DNA from 2 places in the Amycolatopsis sp. FDAARGOS 1241 genome. Region 1 is predicted to be linked to the other one. Evidence: riboswitches for the same ligand, from Rfam matches in the RefSeq annotation. Region 1 holds a riboswitch; the other holds the start of a gene.
What was found. A riboswitch is a leader RNA that binds a small molecule or an ion and turns the genes downstream of it on or off. The one in region 1 is predicted to bind cobalamin.
Positions count from the first base shown of each region.

Region 2: another riboswitch for cobalamin. It lies ahead of I6J71_RS19830 (FadR/GntR family transcriptional regulator); the one in region 1 lies ahead of I6J71_RS27585 (CbtB-domain containing protein).

Region 1 covers NZ_CP069526.1:5,604,849-5,614,283, forward strand. Annotated here, with positions in the region: gene I6J71_RS27555 (helix-turn-helix transcriptional regulator) at 1-777, shown strand, start outside; gene I6J71_RS27560 (alpha/beta fold hydrolase) at 874-1,599, shown strand; gene I6J71_RS27565 (hypothetical protein) at 1,604-2,764, opposite strand; gene I6J71_RS27570 (MFS transporter) at 3,510-4,907, shown strand; gene I6J71_RS27575 ((2Fe-2S)-binding protein) at 4,801-5,454, opposite strand; gene I6J71_RS27580 (CbtA family protein) at 5,451-6,296, opposite strand; gene I6J71_RS27585 (CbtB-domain containing protein) at 6,322-6,531, opposite strand; cobalamin riboswitch at 6,565-6,700, opposite strand; partial or broken gene I6J71_RS27590 (class I SAM-dependent methyltransferase) at 6,773-7,291, opposite strand; gene I6J71_RS27595 (bifunctional 2-polyprenyl-6-hydroxyphenol methylase/3-demethylubiquinol 3-O-methyltransferase UbiG) at 7,403-7,999, opposite strand; gene I6J71_RS27605 (hypothetical protein) at 8,487-9,435, opposite strand, start outside.
Region 2 covers NZ_CP069526.1:4,021,127-4,030,561, reverse strand. Annotated here, with positions in the region: gene I6J71_RS19850 (carbohydrate ABC transporter permease) at 1-159, opposite strand, end outside; gene I6J71_RS19845 (carbohydrate ABC transporter permease) at 156-1,094, opposite strand; gene I6J71_RS19840 (ABC transporter ATP-binding protein) at 1,096-2,139, opposite strand; gene I6J71_RS19835 (ABC transporter substrate-binding protein) at 2,145-3,554, opposite strand; gene I6J71_RS19830 (FadR/GntR family transcriptional regulator) at 3,678-4,406, opposite strand; cobalamin riboswitch at 4,466-4,617, opposite strand; gene I6J71_RS19825 (hypothetical protein) at 4,642-5,064, opposite strand; gene I6J71_RS19820 (L-lactate permease) at 5,061-6,746, opposite strand; gene I6J71_RS19815 (methylmalonyl-CoA mutase family protein) at 6,810-8,525, opposite strand; gene meaB (methylmalonyl Co-A mutase-associated GTPase MeaB) at 8,522-9,435, opposite strand, start outside.

The sequences.
Region 1 (9,435 bases):
GCGGAGAGCGCCGACTTCAGCGTCTACGACCTGTCCTACGGCGACGACGCAGTGCGGGTCAACCCCGTGCCGTTCCAGGACTTCGTCCTCTTCTCCCGCCCGCTGGCCGGCTCGCTCGGGTTCGGGGCGAACACCCGGGCCGGCACCGGTCAGGCGGTCGCGCTGGACGCCCGGACCCAGCACGACCTCGCGTTCGGCCCCGGCTGCCGCCTGCTCACCGTGAAGCTGCCCGGCAAGCTGCTCGCCCGTGCCGCGGCCACGTCCGGCCGCGCCGCCGGCATCCGCACCGGCATCGCGCTCGATCCGCGGCCGTGGGACGCGGTCACCCGGTTCGTCGTCCGCGAAGTCCTCCCCCACGGCCTGCTCACCGCGCCGTTCGGGACGTCGGTCGCGCAGCTCGTCGCGGTCGCCGCGCTCGAATCGTTCGGCGGCCCCGCCCCGACGCGCCGGCGCGCCAACGCCGCCGACGTCGTCCGCCGGGCCTGCGAGTACCTCGAAGCCCACGCCGGGGCCGACATCGGGCTGCTCGACATCGCCGCCGCGGCCGGCGTCGCGCCCCGCACGCTGCAGGACCACTTCCGCCACCGGCTCGGCACTTCGCCGACGGCCCGGCTCCGGCGGATCCGCCTGGAGCGCGTGCACGCCGAACTCCTCGCGGGCGAGGCCACGTCCGTCGCCGACGCCGCGAAGCGCTGGGGTTTCGGCAACCTCGGTCGGTTCGCCGCCGACTACCGGCGCACGTTCGGCACGGCGCCCTCGGCCGATCTGCGCCGCTGACGCCGCGCGTTGCGGCCAGTTCGCGGATCGCGGACAGAGCACCCACGGTCCGCGAGCTACCTTCCCGGCCACTACCAGGCACGAAGGGAAGTCACCATGGCCACCATCGTCCTCGTCCACGGCTCCTGGCACGACGGCAGCCTCTGGGAACCGGTCGCCTCGGTCCTGCGCGGCCGCGGCCACGAAGTCCACACCCCGACCGTCGCCGGGCACGGGCCCGGCGTCCCCAAGGACGTGACCCACGACGACTGCGTGCATTCGATCGTCAACGCGATCGCCGCCGCGGACCTGCACGACGTGGTGCTGCTCGGCCACAGCTTCGGCGGCACCGTCATCGCCCGCGTCGCGGAGGAGATCCCCGAGCGGCTCAAGCGGCTGATCTTCTGGAACGCCTTCGTACCGAAGCCCGGCAACTGCCTCGACGACGAGGTGCCGCCGCACTACCGCGAGATGTTCGCCCGGTCGGCGGCGGCGAGCGACGACAACTCCGTCGCGCTCCCCTTCCCGGTCTGGCGCGAGGCGTTCATCCAGGACGCCGACGCCGAACTCGCAGCCTCGACGTACGAGCAGCTCTCGACCGAGCCGTACCAGCCGTTCCTGGACAAGCTCGACCTCACGCGGTTCTACGCCGGTGACCTGCCGAAGAGCTACATCAACGCCACCGAGGACACCGCACTGCCGCCGGGCGAGTGGGGCTGGCACCCGCGCATGTCGAGCCGGCTCGGGCTGTACCGCCTCGTGCAGCTGCCCGGCAGCCACGAGGTCATGTTCACCGCACCCGAGCGGCTCGCCACGGCGATCGAAGAAGCCGCGCGCGACTGAGCCGTCAGGGCCCGTAGGTCGCCTGGGTCACCGCGAAGACGTTGCGGTTGCCGGCGGCTTCCTGCAGCGTCCACAACAGATCGGCCTTGGTGTCGTCTTCCCAGTACGACAGGCTTTCGCCGCTCGAGACCCAGGCGTGGGTGACGGGGCCGGTCGCCGGGGTCCAGTAGTAGAGCTGCTTCTGGCCGGAAGAATTGAACCACCAGCGGTTGTTGTGCGAAGCCACGCCGTTGAGCTTGTACCAGGGCAGCTGCAGCGCCTCGCTCGCCGTGGTCGTGGCGGCGAACGTCGTCGCGCCCGCGGCGAACGGGAAGCGCACGGCCCGCGGCGCGCGGTTCGGGTACGAGGTGCAGCCGGACTGGCAGGTGTACTCCGCCATCACGATCGACTTGCTCACGCGGTCCAGTGAGATCGACGACCACGACAGGTTCGTGCCCGACGTGGTCTTCGACGTGATCGTGCCGACCTGCGGGAGCACGTAGGCGTAGTTGTGGGCGTAGTACGTGCTGCCGGTCTGGTGCCCGATCTGGCCCGCGGTGCCGCCGGTATCGGTCTTCAGGATCTTGCGCATGTCGAACACGCGCATGCCGTGGCCGGTGTCGGCGACGTAGAGGTAGTCGCCGTACCAGGACACGCCGCCGGCGTGGATAGGGATGTCCTTGAAGTCCGGCGCCGCCGCGGTCCCGGTCGGCTCGACGAGCAGGATCTTGCGGTACTTGTTCGGGTACGTCGCGTCCCAGTCGACGAGCGTGATGCGGCTGCGGGTCTGGTCCCCGTCGCACGCGCTCTTGGTGTACCAGCTCACGAGCACGAGCTGGTGGCCGTCGTAGTTGCCGCTGTCGGCGGTGCCGACGGCGTCGCGGCTCGTGGTGATGCCCTGCGGGTAGTTCGTGCAGTCGGAGTTGTCGCCGCTGTCGAAGCGGAACCCGTCCGACAGCCCGGCCACCGACACCGACGACGGCAGCGCCGTGCGGTCGTGGTTCGCGTTGTCCATGACCGTGTGCACCGCAGCGGTGCCGAGCGTCGAGACCAGCGCCGAGTTGACCGCGTCGAACTGGTGGTAGTCCGCGCTCAGCGTGTACTGGCTGGTCGGCAGGTTCACCGGCGCGGTGGCCGCGAAGGCCGGCGGCGAGGCCGCGACCGCTCCGGCGACGAGCACACCCATTGCGAGCACCGCCCGTGAGGCGACGAGAACACGACGACGCACCGACATGAGACCCCCAGAAGTCAAGTCTGCGTTCGCGGGCCAGGCTAGGGATGCCGACTCCGTTGCGCAATACCCCTAATGCCGCAATGGCGCAGGGGTACACCCGCCCGTCGCCGACTGTCCACTCAGTACTCATCTGCCGGTCGCATCCCAGTGTACGGCGCGGGCGCAACCGGCCACGGTGGCGAACGCGGAGCACGCCGATGGCCCACAGGCGGACGTGACCCCGCCTGGATCCCCTGCCGCACAGGGAGGTCGGCCCCGCGCCCGGGCTGTGGCGATCCCGGCCACGCGCCACCACGGGCGTCGAGTGGGACACGTGCCCACCCGGCGCTCCTGCGGTCCTCTCGAGGCACCGGCCCAGCCTGCCGTGGTCCGGACCAAGTTCACTCGGCCGGCCCCCGCGACCACGGCGCCGCGCGTTCACGATCGTTGTTTTCCGCCCGCACCCACCGGCGCCGCCGAGTGGTGCCGGACCGCTTGAACACGAGCCGTCCAGCGCGCCTAGATCGACTTCTCCCAAGGTCTTGTACCGATCGGTCAATACAGGTATCGTTCCGCGCAACGCCCCAGGTCACGGCGTTGAAGATCGGCGGCCTGGGCGTCCGCCGCTCGTCCCGGTACGCGCCGGGACCGCGGTGTCCACTCCTCGGCCAGTGCGCCGGCACGGGCCCGTGCCGCGCGCGACCGTGCCCTCTCACCGATGACGCTGGAGGTTGTCGTGGTTGTCGATCAGCAACAGGCGACGCGGGTAAAACCCGCGCGCGTGGCGTTCGCGAGTTTCGTCGGGACCGCCATCGAGTGGTACGACTTCTTCCTCTTCGGCTCGGCCGCGACGCTCGTGTTCAACAAGGAATTCTTCCCGACCCTCGACCCGCTCGCCGCCACCCTGGCGGCTTTCGCGACATTCGGCGTCGCGTTCGTCGCGCGCCCGCTCGGCGGCATCGTGTTCGGGCACTTCGGCGACCGCGTCGGCCGCAAGCGGATGCTGTTCCTGTCGCTGCTGCTGATGGGCGGCGGGACGGTCGCCATCGGCCTGCTGCCGACCTACGCGCAGATCGGCGTCGCCGCGCCGCTCCTGCTGGTGCTGGTGCGGTTGCTGCAGGGTTTCGCGGTCGGCGGTGAGTGGGGCGGTGCCGTGCTCATGGCCGTGGAGCACGCCCCGCCGAACCGGCGCGCGTTCTACGGCAGCTGGCCGCAAGCCGGCGTGCCCGCGGGGCTCGTGCTGTCGGCCGGGGCGTTCCTCGCGGTGCAGCAGCTGCCGAAGGACCAGCTGCTGAGCTGGGGCTGGCGGCTGCCGTTCCTGGCCAGCGCGGTGCTGATCGCCGTCGGGCTGTACGTGCGGTCGCGGCTCGAGGAGACGCCGGAGTTCGCCCGCGCCGAGGTGCCGTCGTTCCCGCTTAAGGACACGTTGCGCCGTTCACTGCGCGCGGTGCTCGTCGGCATCTTCGCGCAGGCCGGCACGAACATCCCGTTCTACATCGCGAGCGTTTTCGTGCTCTCCTACGGCCCGGGCGAAGCCGGTGTCTCCCGCGGCACGGTGCTGACCTGCCTGATCATCGCGTCCCTTGTGGACATCGCCGCGGTGCCGCTGGTCGCGATCAGCGCCGACCGCATCGGCCGCCGCAAGGTGCTCCTCGTGGGCGCCGTGTACTCGGCCGCCGTGGCGTTCCCGTTCTTCTGGCTGCTCGACACGGGCGCTCCGGTCGCCGTGCTCGTCGCGATGTTCCTCCTGTTCACCCTCGGCCACGCCACCACCTACAGCGCGATGGCCGGTTTCCTCGCCGAGCTGTTCGGCGCCGAACACCGCTACACGGGTGTGTCCGTCGGCCTACCAGGTGGGCGGCCTCATCACGAGCGGTCCGGCGCCGTTCATCGCGGCCGCGCTGTTCGCCGGGTTCGGCGGGTCGTGGGTGATCGCGCTCTACATCGTGCTGGCGTGTGCCGTCACGTTCACCGCGCTGCTGCTGGCGCCGCGGCGGAGCTGATCGGTGTCAGCCGAGCAGGACACAGTCGCCGCACTTCGGCCCGTCGTGATCCGGCGCGGCGCGGTAGATCAGGCAGCAGCTGCGGCGGCGGAAACGCCCGCCCTCGCGGGTGAACGTGCCGGCGAGGACGGGCAGCGCGAAGATCTGCTCGACGATCGTGTCCACTTCGGACGTCCACTCCGGATGCTCCTGGCGGAGCATCGTGGCGGCGCCGTTGAGCGCGGAGGCGACGTTGCCGCGGCGGATGGCCGCGGCGACGGAGAAGGCGCCGAGGGCGTGGTCGAGGCGGGCGATCGGACCGTCGAGGACGTGGCGGGCGAAGTGCCCGACCACGTCGGCGGTTTTCTTCGGCGCCGGCAGGGACAGCGGGAACGCGCCGCCCACCTCGGGCTGCCACCAGGCGCCGGCGTAGTCGGGGCCTTTGCCCTCGGCTGCCAGAGCCAGGGCCGGGGAGAGCAGGCGGGCCGCGAGGCCCAGGTGCGCCACCGAGGCGGCGACGCGCAGCTCGACGTCGCCTCCCCCGGCGGCGAGGACGGCCCGGACCCGGGCCACGCGCTCACGCAGCACGGGCCCGTCGTCGAGGACTTCTGCCAGCGGACGCCACGACGCCGCGGGCTCGTCGCCCGCGGTGTGCGTGCCGAAAGTGAAGAACGGGTTCACGCGGCGGCGGTGGCCTTCTCCTTGCGGCCGCCCGAGAGCACGCGCTCGGCCAGCGGGCCGAACACCAGCGCGATCGTGGTCCACAGGATCAGCTGCGCGAGCACCGAGTTGAGGCGGAACGCGAACAGCGTGTCGGCCGGGAAACCCGGGTACACGATGGCGCCGGCGTCGTTCTTCAGCGGCAGCGGCGTTTCGGTGGCCTGCCCGCCGTACTCGGCGACGTTGGCCGACAGCTGGCCCAGCGACGGCAGCAGCGCCATCAGGACCGCCGACACGACCACGAACGCGGCCCCCGCGACCAGCGTCGCGTTCCAGGTGCCGAGCTTCGGTGCGAGCCGGCGGCCCAGCAGCACGGCGCCGACGAGGAAGATGATCGACGCCGCGACCAGCACGAGGTAGAGGCCCGAGCGCGCCCCGATCGTGTCGGCGTGGCCGACGGCGGGCGGGTTGGCCGGGTACTTCAGGAACGGCACGAGGTAGAGGGAGAGGAACCCCGCGCCGGCGACGAGCAGGGCCAGCACGCGGGCCCGCACCTGGCCGACGCGGCCGAGGCACACCGTGTAGACCACCGCGAACAGCAGCCCCATCGCGACGCCGAAGAGGATCATTCCCGCACCGATGCCGACGTTGGCCTGCACGGCGCGGCTGAACACCTCCGGCCCGTCGTGCTCCATGCCGGCCAGGCCGCCGTGGTTGAGGGCTTCTTCGGCGGCGTCTCGCCCGGACTCGTAGTCGATGGCGGCCTGGATCTGCGGCTCCGCGAAGATGCGCGCGAAGACGAACGCCAGCAGACCGCCCAGCGCGCCGGCGAGCAGGCCGCGCAGGACGAGCTTCTTCTCCATGTTCGGTTGTCCGTTTCCGTGCGCGTCAGTGGCAGGGGAAGCCGAGGAAGTGCCGCGCGTCGTGCACGAACTCGTGGACGTGGGTGTCGCTGCCGAACAGCGAGACCGCGCCCTGGTCGATACCGATGAAGTAGTAGAGCAGCAGCGCCGCCGCCACGCTCAGGCCGAGCCACAGCGCGGCCTTCGAAACGGGCAGGACGACCGGGGTCGAGCGGTCGGCCGGGATGGTGGCCATCGATTGTCTCCTTCGGGATGACGCGTCCCTTGCGGGTGGACCCGTGGCGGCTGCTCGACCTGACTCGCCCTCGTTTTCGGGCTCACAGTGGCGCGACCGTGCCGGATTCACACCGGCTTCCGAGTAGCCGTCACGCGGGCAGAACGGTACGGCCCCGGCTGTCCGCGCGTCAATCGCCCGGCGGGTGTTCCGTGCCTCTTCGCCGGGTCGGACGGCCGGGATCAGCACCCGACGGAGCAATTCAGAGCCGCTGGACCGTCGCGAACCAGCCCGGGGCCCCGTGCTCGTGGAAACGCGTGTGCACGCGCTCGCGTTCGAGGCTCGCGAGGCGCCAGCCGGTGTCGGGTGTGAAGGCTTCGCGCAGCTCGGCCTCGGTGACGGGGTGCGGTCCGGTGTCCGGTCCGGCATCGCTGAAGCAGAGGACGTACAGCGTGCCGCCAGGATTGGTGGCGGCCGCGAGCGCGGCGACGTAGCGGGCCCGCTCGGCAGCGTCGAAGGTGTGCAGCAGCCCGGAGTCGAGCACGGTGTCGAAGCGGCGGCCGAGGTCCTCGAGGTGCAACGCGTCGGCGGTCGCGAACTCGGCCGCGAGGCCCCGGCCGGCGGCTTTCTCGCGGGCTCTGTTCAGCGCGGTTTCGGCGACGTCGACACCCAGCACGTGCAGCCCTCGCGCCGCGACGAGCAGCGCGTTCTCCCCCGAGCCGCACCCCGCGTCGAGGACCTCGCCGGTGAACCCGCCCTCGTCCGCGGTGTGCACGAACGCCGGCTGCGGCCCGCCGAAGTCCCACGGCGCCGGCCCGTCCTCGTACGAAGCGTCCCAGGGGCGCCCTGTGCTGCCTCGTGACTCGTCGGCTCGCGGCCCATGCCGCGATTCTCACTCCGTGGACTGCTGCGGGGCAATCGCTTTGAGGACCACGTCGCGCGTGTGGTGAGTCCCTTCAGGCCCGGGCGTGGTGCGCGGGCGTGCCTCGTGCACCTCGACGGTCCACCCGGCCAGCCTCCGGGCGATTTCGTCGGGCCGGTAGTAGTCGCCGTAGTCGACGCCCTCGTCTTCTGGATCGTGCCCGGTGACCAGCAGCGTCCCGCCGGGCGCCACGGTGGCCAGCAGCCGGTCGAGTGCGCCTTCGTCCTGCTTCCGCAGTGGGAAGTACTGCACGGACACCAGCTCGAACGCCCCCGCCGGCATCGCCGTGCTGCTCAGGTCGGCTCGCGTCCAGGCGATCCGTTCGGCCACGTCGCGCCCGCTCCGGACGCCGCGCCGCAGCGCGGTCTCCGACACGTCCACGGCGGTCACCCGCCACCCCCGGCGCGCCAGCCACACCGCGTCGGCCCCCTCCCCGCACCCGACGTCAAGCGCCTGCCCCGGCGTGATCCCGGCGGCTTCCGCCACGAGCACCGCGTTGGGCTCCCCGCTGAACACCTGCTCCCGGCTGCGGTACATCCCGTCCCAGTCCTGACCCTGGTCCGTCATCGGCGTCCCCTTCGGCTGTGATGGTCTCCCCGGAACCAACCAACCACGCGGGTGGGAGGGGGCCAAATTGGTTTGCCGAGCGAGCAAAACCGATTCAGCCGCCGGGGCGGGAGGAGAGCCGATCCGCCGGGACCGCCGGACGGGTCCCTCACCGTCGCGACCGTGCAGGCCAACGCACCCGACATCGGCATCGCGCTGGAAGGCCGGCGAGACGTCCGGCGGCAGAACCACCTCGCCGAGAGCTCGAAGCTGCTGGCGCAGATCCAGACCGGCCAGGTCCCCAAACCCGACCTGCTCGTGTGGCCCGAGACCGCCACTGCCGTCGACGGCGACGACCCCGCGCTCGACCAGCCCGAAGGCGCGTACCTGTCGCTGGCGTCCGTCGGCGGCGCGCCGCTCGTGGGTCTCGCCGTGGTGGTGAGCGGGTTCGGTCTCGCGGCACTCGCCGCGCAGCTGTGGCAGCAGTGCCGGTGCCGTGACCGCCGGCTCATCGCGCCTGTGGCGTGCACGCTGCTGCCCGTCGTCGCCGGGCTCGCCCTGTGCCCCACCGTCCGCCGAGCTCGCCGGACGGCAGGACGATCATCCGCACGCGCTGGGTGGTGGCGGTGAAGGTGATCGCGACATCCGCCACGACAGCTCCGGACGCGGCGATCTCGTGGTGGACGACCGTGATGTCCGGTGCGGGCCCAGTGGGCTGGAGCCGGGGCGTCCACACGCGGCCGAGGTGGTGCTCGGTGATCTTTGCCGCGAGCCGCCCGGGGCCAGCCGGGCGTGCACCTGCGCGACGTGCCCGGCCACTGATGCGCGGGCGATCGCGACGGCGTCGGTGCGCCAGGCTGGCCACGGTGCCGGCGCGCTCGCGCGCCGGGGGTCTTCGCCTGCCCAACACCAGCCGCGCGGCGTGTCCGAGGCGGAAGGAGAAGGCGGGGCTGCCCTGGTTGCTGACGAGCATCGCGACGGCGCGCCCGCGGTGGTGACCAACGGTCACCCCGGCGCTGAAGCCGCCGGTTCCCCCGCTGTGGCTCACGCGTCGCGCACGGCGAGCAACGCGCCCGAAGTGGTCATGACGGGGTTCCGGTCTGCGGCCGGCGGCCACGGGGCCCCGGCCGGTGGCGCCGGCGAGCGTCGTCAGCATCAGGCTCACCCACAGGGTGTGCTCGGTGGTCTTCTCGATGGCGTGGCTGTCGTCGGGCTCGGGCACCAGGAACCCGCTCGGCACCCAGCTGCCGTCCTCGCGCTGCGATTCGACGTACCAGCGGGCCATGCGCAGCACATGCCGGATGTGATCGCCGGCGGGGTCGATCTCGGCCGCCATCGCCGAACCCCAGCCGAACTTGCAGATCTGCCTGGACTCCCACCAGCTGTACTGGTCCTGGGTCCCGCCGGCCGAGAGCTTCAGGATGCCGGTGGCGATCTCCTTCGCCCGCTCGTTGCGG
Region 2 (9,435 bases), 1.6 Mb from region 1:
ATCGCGGTTCTGCTTGAACGCCGTGATCAGGCTCCACAGGAAGGGCGCCGCGCAGCTCAGCGCAGCCACGATCGCCGCCAGGTACAGGCCCACCCGGGCGAGCACGTGCCGCCTGGCGTACCGCTGCCGCAGCCGGCCGGCCTCCTCGGCGGTGGTCATCGCACCTCGATCCGGCGCACCGCGCGCAGGATGAGCACCGCCGCGGCGAGCAGCAACGGGAACAGGAACAGCGCGATGACGGCGCCCTGGGCGACGTCGCCGCCGTCGATGCCGCGGTAGAACGCCCAGCTGGCGAGCACCTGGGTGGCGTCGTTCGGGCCGCCCCGGGTGAGCACGCGGACCACGGCCATGTCGGTGAACGTGAAGATCGCGCCGAACAGCGCGGCGACCGCCGCCACCGGGAGCACCAGCGGGATCGTGATCTCGAACATCCGCCGCCAGTACCCCGCCCCGTCGACCCGCGCGGCCTCGTCGATGTCCTTGGGGATGGCCATCAACCCGGCCATCATGATCACCGCGGCCAGCGGCGTCAGCCGCCAGACGTGGACCGCGATCACCGAGGCCATCGCCAGGCCCGGCCGGCCGAGCCAGTACACGTTCTCCGCCGGACCGAGCGCGCCGAACTGCCGCAGCATCCAGTCGATCGGCGAGTAGATGGAATCCAGCAGCCAGAGCCACGAGATCGACGACAGGGCCACCGGCGTCGTCCACGCCAGCAGGACGAGGAACCGGACCACCCATTTGCCGCGGAAGTCCGCGATGAGGATGTTGGCGAGCACCTTGCCCAGCACCACGATCAGGACCATCGAGATCAGGGTGAACACGAACGTGTTGCCCAGGGCCCGCCAGAACACGGGATCGTGGAAGACCCGCGAGAAGTTGCGCAGGCCGACGAAATCGAAGGAGGGGTCCCCGGCCGTCACGTCCGAGAACGCGAACGCGATGGCGAGCACGAACGGAACGCCCACCAGCGCAACGATGTAGACGATGCTGGGCAGCAGGAAACCCCACGCCAGCAGGCCGTCGCGGTCCGCCAGGCGGCGCCGCGCCGGGGCGGTCGCGGGGCTGGTGACCGTGTCGGTAGTCGTGGCCATCTCACCCACCGTCCACGCGGACCGGCTCGGCGCGTTGCCCGCTGGCGGAGTCGAAGAACCGCAAGCGCGCGCCGGGCACGGCGAACTCGTGTGTCTCGCCCACCACGATCGCGGTGTCCACTGTGGCCGGTAGCCGGGCGACCACCCTGGTGGGCTCACCGATCCGGGACACCGTGCCGTACACGTGCCGGTCGCCGGAGAGGTACTCGAGCCGCTCCACGGCCAGCGGCATCGTGACCCGCTCGCCGGCCGGGACGTTCTCGACCGGCAGCAGGTGCTCCGGGCGGAACCCGACCAGCTTGCCGTCGTGCGGGATCAGGTTCATCGGTGGCGAGCCGATGAAGGTCGCCACGAAAGTGTCGGCCGGATCGTCGTAGACCTCCACCGGAGGCCCGGCTTGGCGCACCTGGCCGGCGTTGAGCACGGCGATCCGGTCGCCCAGCCCCATCGCCTCGGCCTGGTCGTGAGTCACGTAGATCGTCGTGGTTCCCACGTCCTGCTGGAACCGCTTCAGCTCGTCCCGTGCGCTGGCCCGCAACTTGGCGTCCAGATTCGACAACGGCTCGTCGAGGAGGAACACCTGGGGATCGCGCACCAGTGCCCGGGCCAGTGCCACGCGCTGGCGTTCGCCACCGGAGAGCTGCCGCGGCTTCCGGTGCAGCAACGGGTCGAGGCCCAGGAGCTCGGCCGCCCAGCGGGCCTTGTCCTCGCGTTCCTCCTTGGCCATGCCCACGGCCCGGAGCGGGAACACGATGTTGGCCAGCACCGTCTTGTGCGGGTAGAGGGCATAACTCTGGAACACCATCGCGATCTGGCGCGCCCGGGGTGGCAGTCCGGTCACCACGTGCCCGTCGATCAGCACGTCGCCGCTGGTCGGCCGTTCCAGCCCGGCGATGGTCCGCAGCAGGGTCGTCTTGCCGCAGCCCGACGGGCCGAGCAGCACCAAGTACTCCCCGGCCGCAGCGGCCAGACTGACCTGGTCGATGGCGGGCCCGTGCGCACCGTCGAATTGCTTGACCAGGTCGCGAACCTCGACGACCGCCATCGTGCTCAGCCGCCGACGAGCCCGGCGGCACGCCACTTGGTGAAGATCGCGTTGATCTGCCTCTCCGCCTCGGCGACAGATTGCTGCGGGGTGGCTTCTCCGCGTACCGCCCGGGCGAACATGTTGGGGATGACGAAGGTGCTGAACACCTCGCCGATGGCCGTGCTGGCCGGGCCCGGGTAGCCGATGTTGGCACTCCACGGGACGGCGTCGGCGAGAAGCTTCAGCTTGTCGGCCGGCCGGGAGCCGAACGGGTCGTTCGCGAGCCAGTTCGGCGCCTCGGGGGTCAGTGCGGACCACGCGGAGAAGTCGTACAGCTTCGACTGGTAGCTCGCCGAGGCGAAGTTGGCGGTGTAGTGGAGGAGGAACTCCTTCGCCGCGGGCACCGCGGTGGCGTGCTGCGGGATGATCCAGTTGTACAGCACGTGCTGCGCGGCCAGCGCGGTCGCCGGCCCGCGCAACGCCGGGACGAAGAAGGTGTCGTCGGCGACGCTCGGGTTCGTCGAGGCCGCGGTCCGCCAGGCGGAGATCGAGTTGACGATGTAGGACAGCTTGCCGGCGACGAGCCCCTGGTTGTTGCTCGCCGCGTTCCAGGAGAAGATCTCGGGCGTCATGGCCTGCCCGTAAAGTTTCGTCATGTACTCCACGGCCGCGATCGTCCGCGGCGAGTTGATCGTGACCCGCTCGTTCGCGTCCTGCTCGGAGGCGCCGTAGGACCACATCAGCGCTCGCAGCACCATGTTGGAGTCGATTTCCTGGGACATGCCGAGGCCGAGCGGGATTCCCTTGCTGTTCTTGATCTGCGCCGCGCCCGTCAGCAGCTCGTCCCACGTGGCCGGGCCGTTCGGCAGGCCGACGGGTTCCCACAGCGACTTGCGGTAGTTGCCCGGGTCGGGTACCCAGCCCGGCGAATACGCGTAGAACTTGCCAGTGGCGGGGTTGAGGCTCGACTTCTCGCACAGCGGCAGCTGCTTGCCCCAGCGCCGGGTCGCTTCGCTGACCAGGTCCCGCTGGTCGAGCACACTCGGCTCGAACTGCGAGAGCGTCGCGATGTACTGGATGAGGTCGTGGCCCTGGCGCGCCTGGATTTCGGCCGCGATCCGGGTGGGGATCTGCGCCTGGTCGATGTGGTCGACGGTCACGTTGACGCCGACCCGGGAGCCCCAGTCGCGCGCGAACCGATCGAACCACACGTCGTGGTTCGGGACGAAGTGGCTCCAGAGAAGGATTTTCAGATCACCGGAGAGCTTTGTGGACGGTTCACTGAAGATTTCCTTCGGGGCCTGGCCACCGGTGTTCCCGCCGTTGTCCTCCTCGGAGGCGCAGGCGCCCAGCGCCACCGAACCCAGTGTGATGGCGGCTGCCGCGCGCAACACGTCCCGCCTGCTGTGCTGTGAAGTGAGGAAGTCGCTCATCACCGACTCCTCCCTCTCGTGAAAAGGAGGCAGATGAGTCTAGCCGATACCCCACAGCGCGGCAGTGTGAAGCGAATGCCGGCGATGACCTGCGACGTCGACCGCGCCGGATGCCGACGGGCCTCAGGGGTTGAGCACGCGGTCCTGGTAGAAGCGGGTGATGTGGTCGGCCACGAGGTCGGCCGCGCGATCCCCGTCGCCGGCCTCGATGGCGCGCAGGATCGCCTCGTGCTCCGTCACCAGGTCGCCCGCGACGGCGCGCCAGTCGGGCAGCCGCGCGAACGCCGCCGCCATCTCCGACTCGACGGCGCCGCGCAGCGCCTGCATCAGGTCGGTGGCCAGCGCGTTGCCCGAGATGCGGGCGATGCTCACGTGGAATTCGGTGTCCAGCGCGTTGAACTGCTGGTATTCCTGGTCCGCCGCGCGCATGCCGTCGACGAGCCCCGTCAGCCTGGCCACGTCCTCGGGCGTGCGGCTCGCCGCGGCGCCGCGGGCCGCGTTGCGCTCCAGCTGAACGCGCGTCTCGACCAAGTCGGCCAGGCTGATGCGGGCGAGCGCGAGGTGCAGCCGCAGCAGATTGGTCAGCGCCGGGGTGGAGCGCGCGGTGACGACCGACCCGGCGTCGGCGCCCGAACCCGTGCGGGCCTCGATGATCCCCATCGCCTCGAGGGCGCGCAGGGCTTCGCGGACGCTGGTGCGGCTCACGCCGAGCGCGCTCACGAGTTCCCGTTCGCTGGGCAGCTTCTCCCCCGCGCGCAGGCTCCCGTCGAGGATCTTCTCCTCGATCTGCGCCAGCACCTGTTCGTGCATCCGCACTCGGCGGACCGGCTCCCAGGCCGCCTCGGACGTCATGACGGGTCCCTCGACATCCCCATGATGGTCACGCTCCTCCTCGGGTTCGTGCGACCCGCTCAAGGATGGACGCGGCGAGAGGGTCTGCCTGCGGACCCCGCCGGGCGGGGTCCGATCACAGTGGCGCGACCGGCCCGGAATCTCACCGGAGTTCCTCTTCACCGCGTAGTGCTCACTCAAGGTAATCGGAGCTCGCCGGTAGTGTCAATATGACCTCTTTGTTGGTATGACCACACTAGTCGGCACAGGACCCGACGAACCCGAGCGACCGTTCGTGCTCCTCCGCGCGGAACGCGAAGGCCAGCAGGACCTCACTCACCCGGTCGAGGACGGCCGCAGCGTCGTCCGGCGCCTCCCGCGCGGCCCGGCGCAGCACCGCCCGCGCGAGTTTCAGCAGCCCGGCCGCGGCGCTGAGCCCACCCAGTACCGCGAACCCGCGCGGGACCACGACACCGCCGTGGTCCCGCGCGGCTCGCCACAGCCGCGGCAGCTGCGGCACCGGCATTCCCGCGGCGAGGGCCTCGGCGAGCTCGATCAGCTCGTACTGCACCTCCAGCAGCACCGCTTCGTCGGCGGCCGGCAGCGAGCACGTGGAGACGGCCGCGCCGATCGCGGAGTTGGCCTCCTCCACGGCGTCGCTCGCCACCGCCCGGTTCACGGCACCATCCACGACAGCACCGGGGTGGACTGCAGGAACACGAGGATGCACATCAGCGGCACGAACACCGCCGAAGCGGCGAGCACCCGCCGGAACAGCAGGCCCTCCTTGCCGGCCAGCCCCACCGCGCTGGCGCCGATCGCGAGGTTCTGCGGGCTGATCATCTTCCCGAGGACGCCGCCGCTGCTGTTCGCCGCCGCCATCAGCACCGGCTGCAGCTGCGCGCCGTGCGCGGCCGCGACCTGCAAAGCGCCGAAGAGCGAGTTCGACGACGTGTCCGAACCCGTCACCGCGGTGCCGAACCAGCCGAGCAGCGGCGACAGCAGCGCGAACAGTCCACCGGCACCGGCGAGGAACAGCCCGAGCGTGGCCGTCTGCCCGGACATGTTCATCACGTAGGCGAGCGCGAGCACCGCCATCACCGTGAGCCCGGCCGTGCGCAGCTGCACGACCGTCTGCCCGTACGCACGCACCGCCTCCCGCAGCGGCACCTTGAGCAGGAACGCCGACACGACCCCGGCGATGAACAGCACCGTGCCGCTGTCGGCGAGCCAGTCGAACTTGTACGACACCAGGCTCAGCGGTTTACCCTCGGCCGTCACGATGTGCAGGCCGGGCCGGCTGAACGTCTTCGTCGTCGACGCGAGTGCCGCGGCCACCACCGGGATCGCGGCCACCGAGAACAGCACGATGATCGTCGCGTATGGCGCGAACGAGCGAACCTGGTCGGCCCGCGAGTCCACGACGGTCCGCTCCCGCACCGCCGTCGTCGCCGCGGCCGCGGTGACCGCGCCGCCGCCGGAGCCGGGCCCGCTCGGTACGGGCGCCGTGCCGCCATCGCCGGGTGCCCGGTCCGGCGCGTCCGCCGGCTTCGGCTTCCAGAACCGCAGCAGCACGAGCACGGCCGCCGCGGACACCAGCGACGCCGCGATGTCTGTCAGCTGCACCGGGCCGAAGTTCGCCATCAGGTACTGCACGACCGCGAAGCTCACGCCGCACACGATCGCCGCGGGCCACGCCTGCCGCAGCCCGCGCCGCCCGTCCAGCACGATCACGAGCACCAGCGGCACGATCAGCGCGAGGATCGGCACCTGCCGGCCGGTCATGGCCGCGAGGTCGTGCAGTGGCAGGCCGGTCACCTTGGCGAGCGTGATCACGGGCAGCGCCACGGCGCCGTACGCGACGGGCGCGGTGTTGGCGATGAGCGCGACCGTGGCCGCCTTCAGCGGTTTCAGCCCGACCGCCACGAGCATCACCGAACAGATCGCGACCGGCGCCCCGAACCCGGCGAGCGCCTCCAGCAGCGCACCGAACGAAAAGGCGATGATCACCCCCTGCACGCGCTGGTCGTCACTGATCTTCGCGAAGGTGCGCCGCAGCACGTCGAAGTGCCCGGACACCTTCGTCATCTGGTAGATCCACAGGGAGTTGAGCACGATCCACAGCGCGGGGAACAGGCCGAACGCCGCGCCTTCGAGCGCGGAGTCGAACGCCGGTCCCGCCGGCATGCCGTACACCGCGATCGCACCCACGATGGACAGCGCCAGCGCGATGAGCGAGGCCAGCCAGGCGCGGACGCGGAACACGCCCAGCAGCACGAACAGCACGAGCAGGGGCAGGGCGGACACGAGGGCGGACCAGCCGAGGCTGCCACCGAGTGGCGCGGGAACCTGCTGGTACACAGGTCACCTCCGGGAACTCTCGTCGTTGAGAGAAGGGCAGGGACTCCAGGAACTGCAGTGGGCCTAGAACACCGGGGTTTCGGTGTAGGACCCGAAGACATCACGCAGCGCGCCCGTGATCTCTCCCATGGAAAGGTGCGCCTTGACGGCCTCGACCGTCGCCGGCATCAGGTTGGCCGACGGATCGGCCGCCACGGCGAGCAGTTGCTCCATCGCCGCCTTCGCCCGGTCGGGGTCCCGGTCGGCGCGCACCTGCTTGAGCCGTGCGAGCTGCCGGGCCTCGGATTCCGGGTCGAGCTTGTGCGTTTCGATCTTCTCGCCCTGGCCCTCGTCGACGTACTTGTTCACGCCGATCACGGGCCGGTCGCCGCTCGCCTTGCGACGCGCGAACGCGTAGGCGGTGTCGGAGATCTCGCGCTGGAAGAACCCCTGCTCGATCGCCGCGACCACGCCGCCGAGCTCCTCGATCTTCGCGAAGTAGTCGTGGATCCCCGCTTCGAGGCGGTCGGTGAGGTTCTCGACGTAGAACGAGCCGCCGAGCGGGTCGATCACGCTCGTCACGCCGGTTTCGTCGGCGATGATCTGCTGGGTGCGCAGCGCGACCTTCATCGCCTGCTCGCTCGGGATCGTGTACGCCTCGTCGAGCCCGTTGGTGTGCAAGGACTGCGCGCCGCCGAGCACAGCCGACAGGGCCTGCAGCGCGGTGCGGATGATGTTGTTGAGCGGCTGCGGTTTCGTGAGCGTGGCCGCCGCCGTCTGCGCGTGGAACCGCAGCCGCATCGACTGCGGGTTCTGCGCGCCGAAGGTCTCCTTCATCATCTTCGCGTAGAACCGCCGCACCGCGCGGAACTTCGCGACCTCTTCGAACAGATCCGCCTGGCTGACGAAGAAGAACGACAGCCGCGACGCGAACTGGTCCACGTCGACGCCGGTCGCGACGACATCCTCCACGTAAGCCTTGGTGATCGCCATCGTGAACGCGATCTCCTGCAGCGCGTTCGCCCCGGCTTCGCTGATGTGGTAGCCGGAGATGTTCACGGGGTTGTAGCGCGCCATGCGCTCGCTGCAGTAGACGATGGTGTCGCGCACGATCCGCATGCTCGGCCGGACCGGGAACACCCACTCCTTCTGCGCCACGTACTCCTTGAGGATGTCGTTCTGGATCGTCCCCGAGAGCTTGTTCAGGTCGTAGCCGCGCTCCTCGGCCACGGCGACGTACATGGCGAGCAGGATCCACGCCGACGGGTTGATCGTCATCGACACGCTGATCTGCTCGAGGTCGATGCCGTCGAACAGCGCCTCCATGTCGGGCAGCGTGTCGATCGCGACGCCCTCGCGCCCGACCTCGCCGAGGCTCATCGGGTCGTCGCTGTCGAGGCCCATCAGCGTCGGCATGTCGAAGTCGACCGACAGACCGGTCTGGCCCTGGGCGATGAGGTACTGGAAGCGCTTGTTCGTCTCCTCCGCCTGCCCGAAGCCAGCGATCTGGCGCATCGTCCAGATGCGGCCGCGGTACATCGTCGGGTACGGCCCGCGGGTGTAGGGGTAGCGGCCGGGCAGGCCGATGTCGTGCCAGTCGGCCGGCAGGTCGGCCGGCGTGTAGACGCGCTCGACCTCCATCCCGCTGCCCGAGCGGTAGACGTCACGCGATTCGGGCTGGCGCCGGATGAACCCGGCGAGCTCGTCACCCTCCCAGTCGCTGAGTTCCCGCGTGACCGCGTCGACGAGCGCCTTGGTCGCCAGTGCTCGTTCATCCGGGACCGGGTCGTGCTCGTTCACCACAGTTCCTCCTCATCGGTCGTCGAAGTCGCAGCCGAAGTCCCGGCCGTGCCCGGGCACCCCACCAGGCGGCGCGCGGCCGACAGCGGGTCCTCGCGCCGGGCGGCGACGTCGTCGACCGCGCGGTCGAAGGCGGGGACTCCGGGACGCAGGCCGTCGAGCACGAGCTGCTCGGCGACCCAGCGGATGCGGGTGGCGCTGGTGCGCCGGGCCCGCCGCTCGCGTTCGCCGTGCTCGGTCATCCACCGCAGGTGCGCGGCGAACTGCTCGGCGAGTTCGGGCACGCCCTGCCCGGTGGCCGCGACGGTCTGCTGGATCGGCACGTTCCACTGGTGCGGTTTGCGGTGCGCGAGCCGGAGCATGTCGCGCAGCTCGGCCACGGTCTTGGCGGCACCGTCGCGGTCGGCCTTGTTCACCACGTGCACGTCGGCGATCTCCAGCAGCCCGGCCTTGATCGCCTGCACGTCGTCGCCCATGCCGGGCACGCTGACCACGGCCACCGTCTGGGCCGCGCTGATCACGTCCACCTCGGCCTGCCCGACACCGACGGTTTCCAGCACCACCACGTCCTTGCCCGCGGCGTCCAGCACGGTGATCGCGTCGAGCGCCGCGCGTGACAGCCCGCCGAGCGCACCCCGGGTGGCGATGGAGCGGATGAACACACCCTCGTCCCCCGCGAGGCCGGTCATGCGGATCCGGTCGCCGAGGATCGCGCCACCGCTGAACACGCTGGACGGGTCCACCGCCAGGACGCCCACGGTGCGGCCCTGCTCGCGGTAGTACTCGGTCAGCGCCGTCACGAGCGTGCTCTTGCCGCTGCCGGGTGGCCCGGTCAGCCCGAGCACGTGGGCGTTGCCCGCCTTGCCGTGCAGTTCGGCGAGCGCCTCGTCGACGCCCGCGGTGCGCCGCT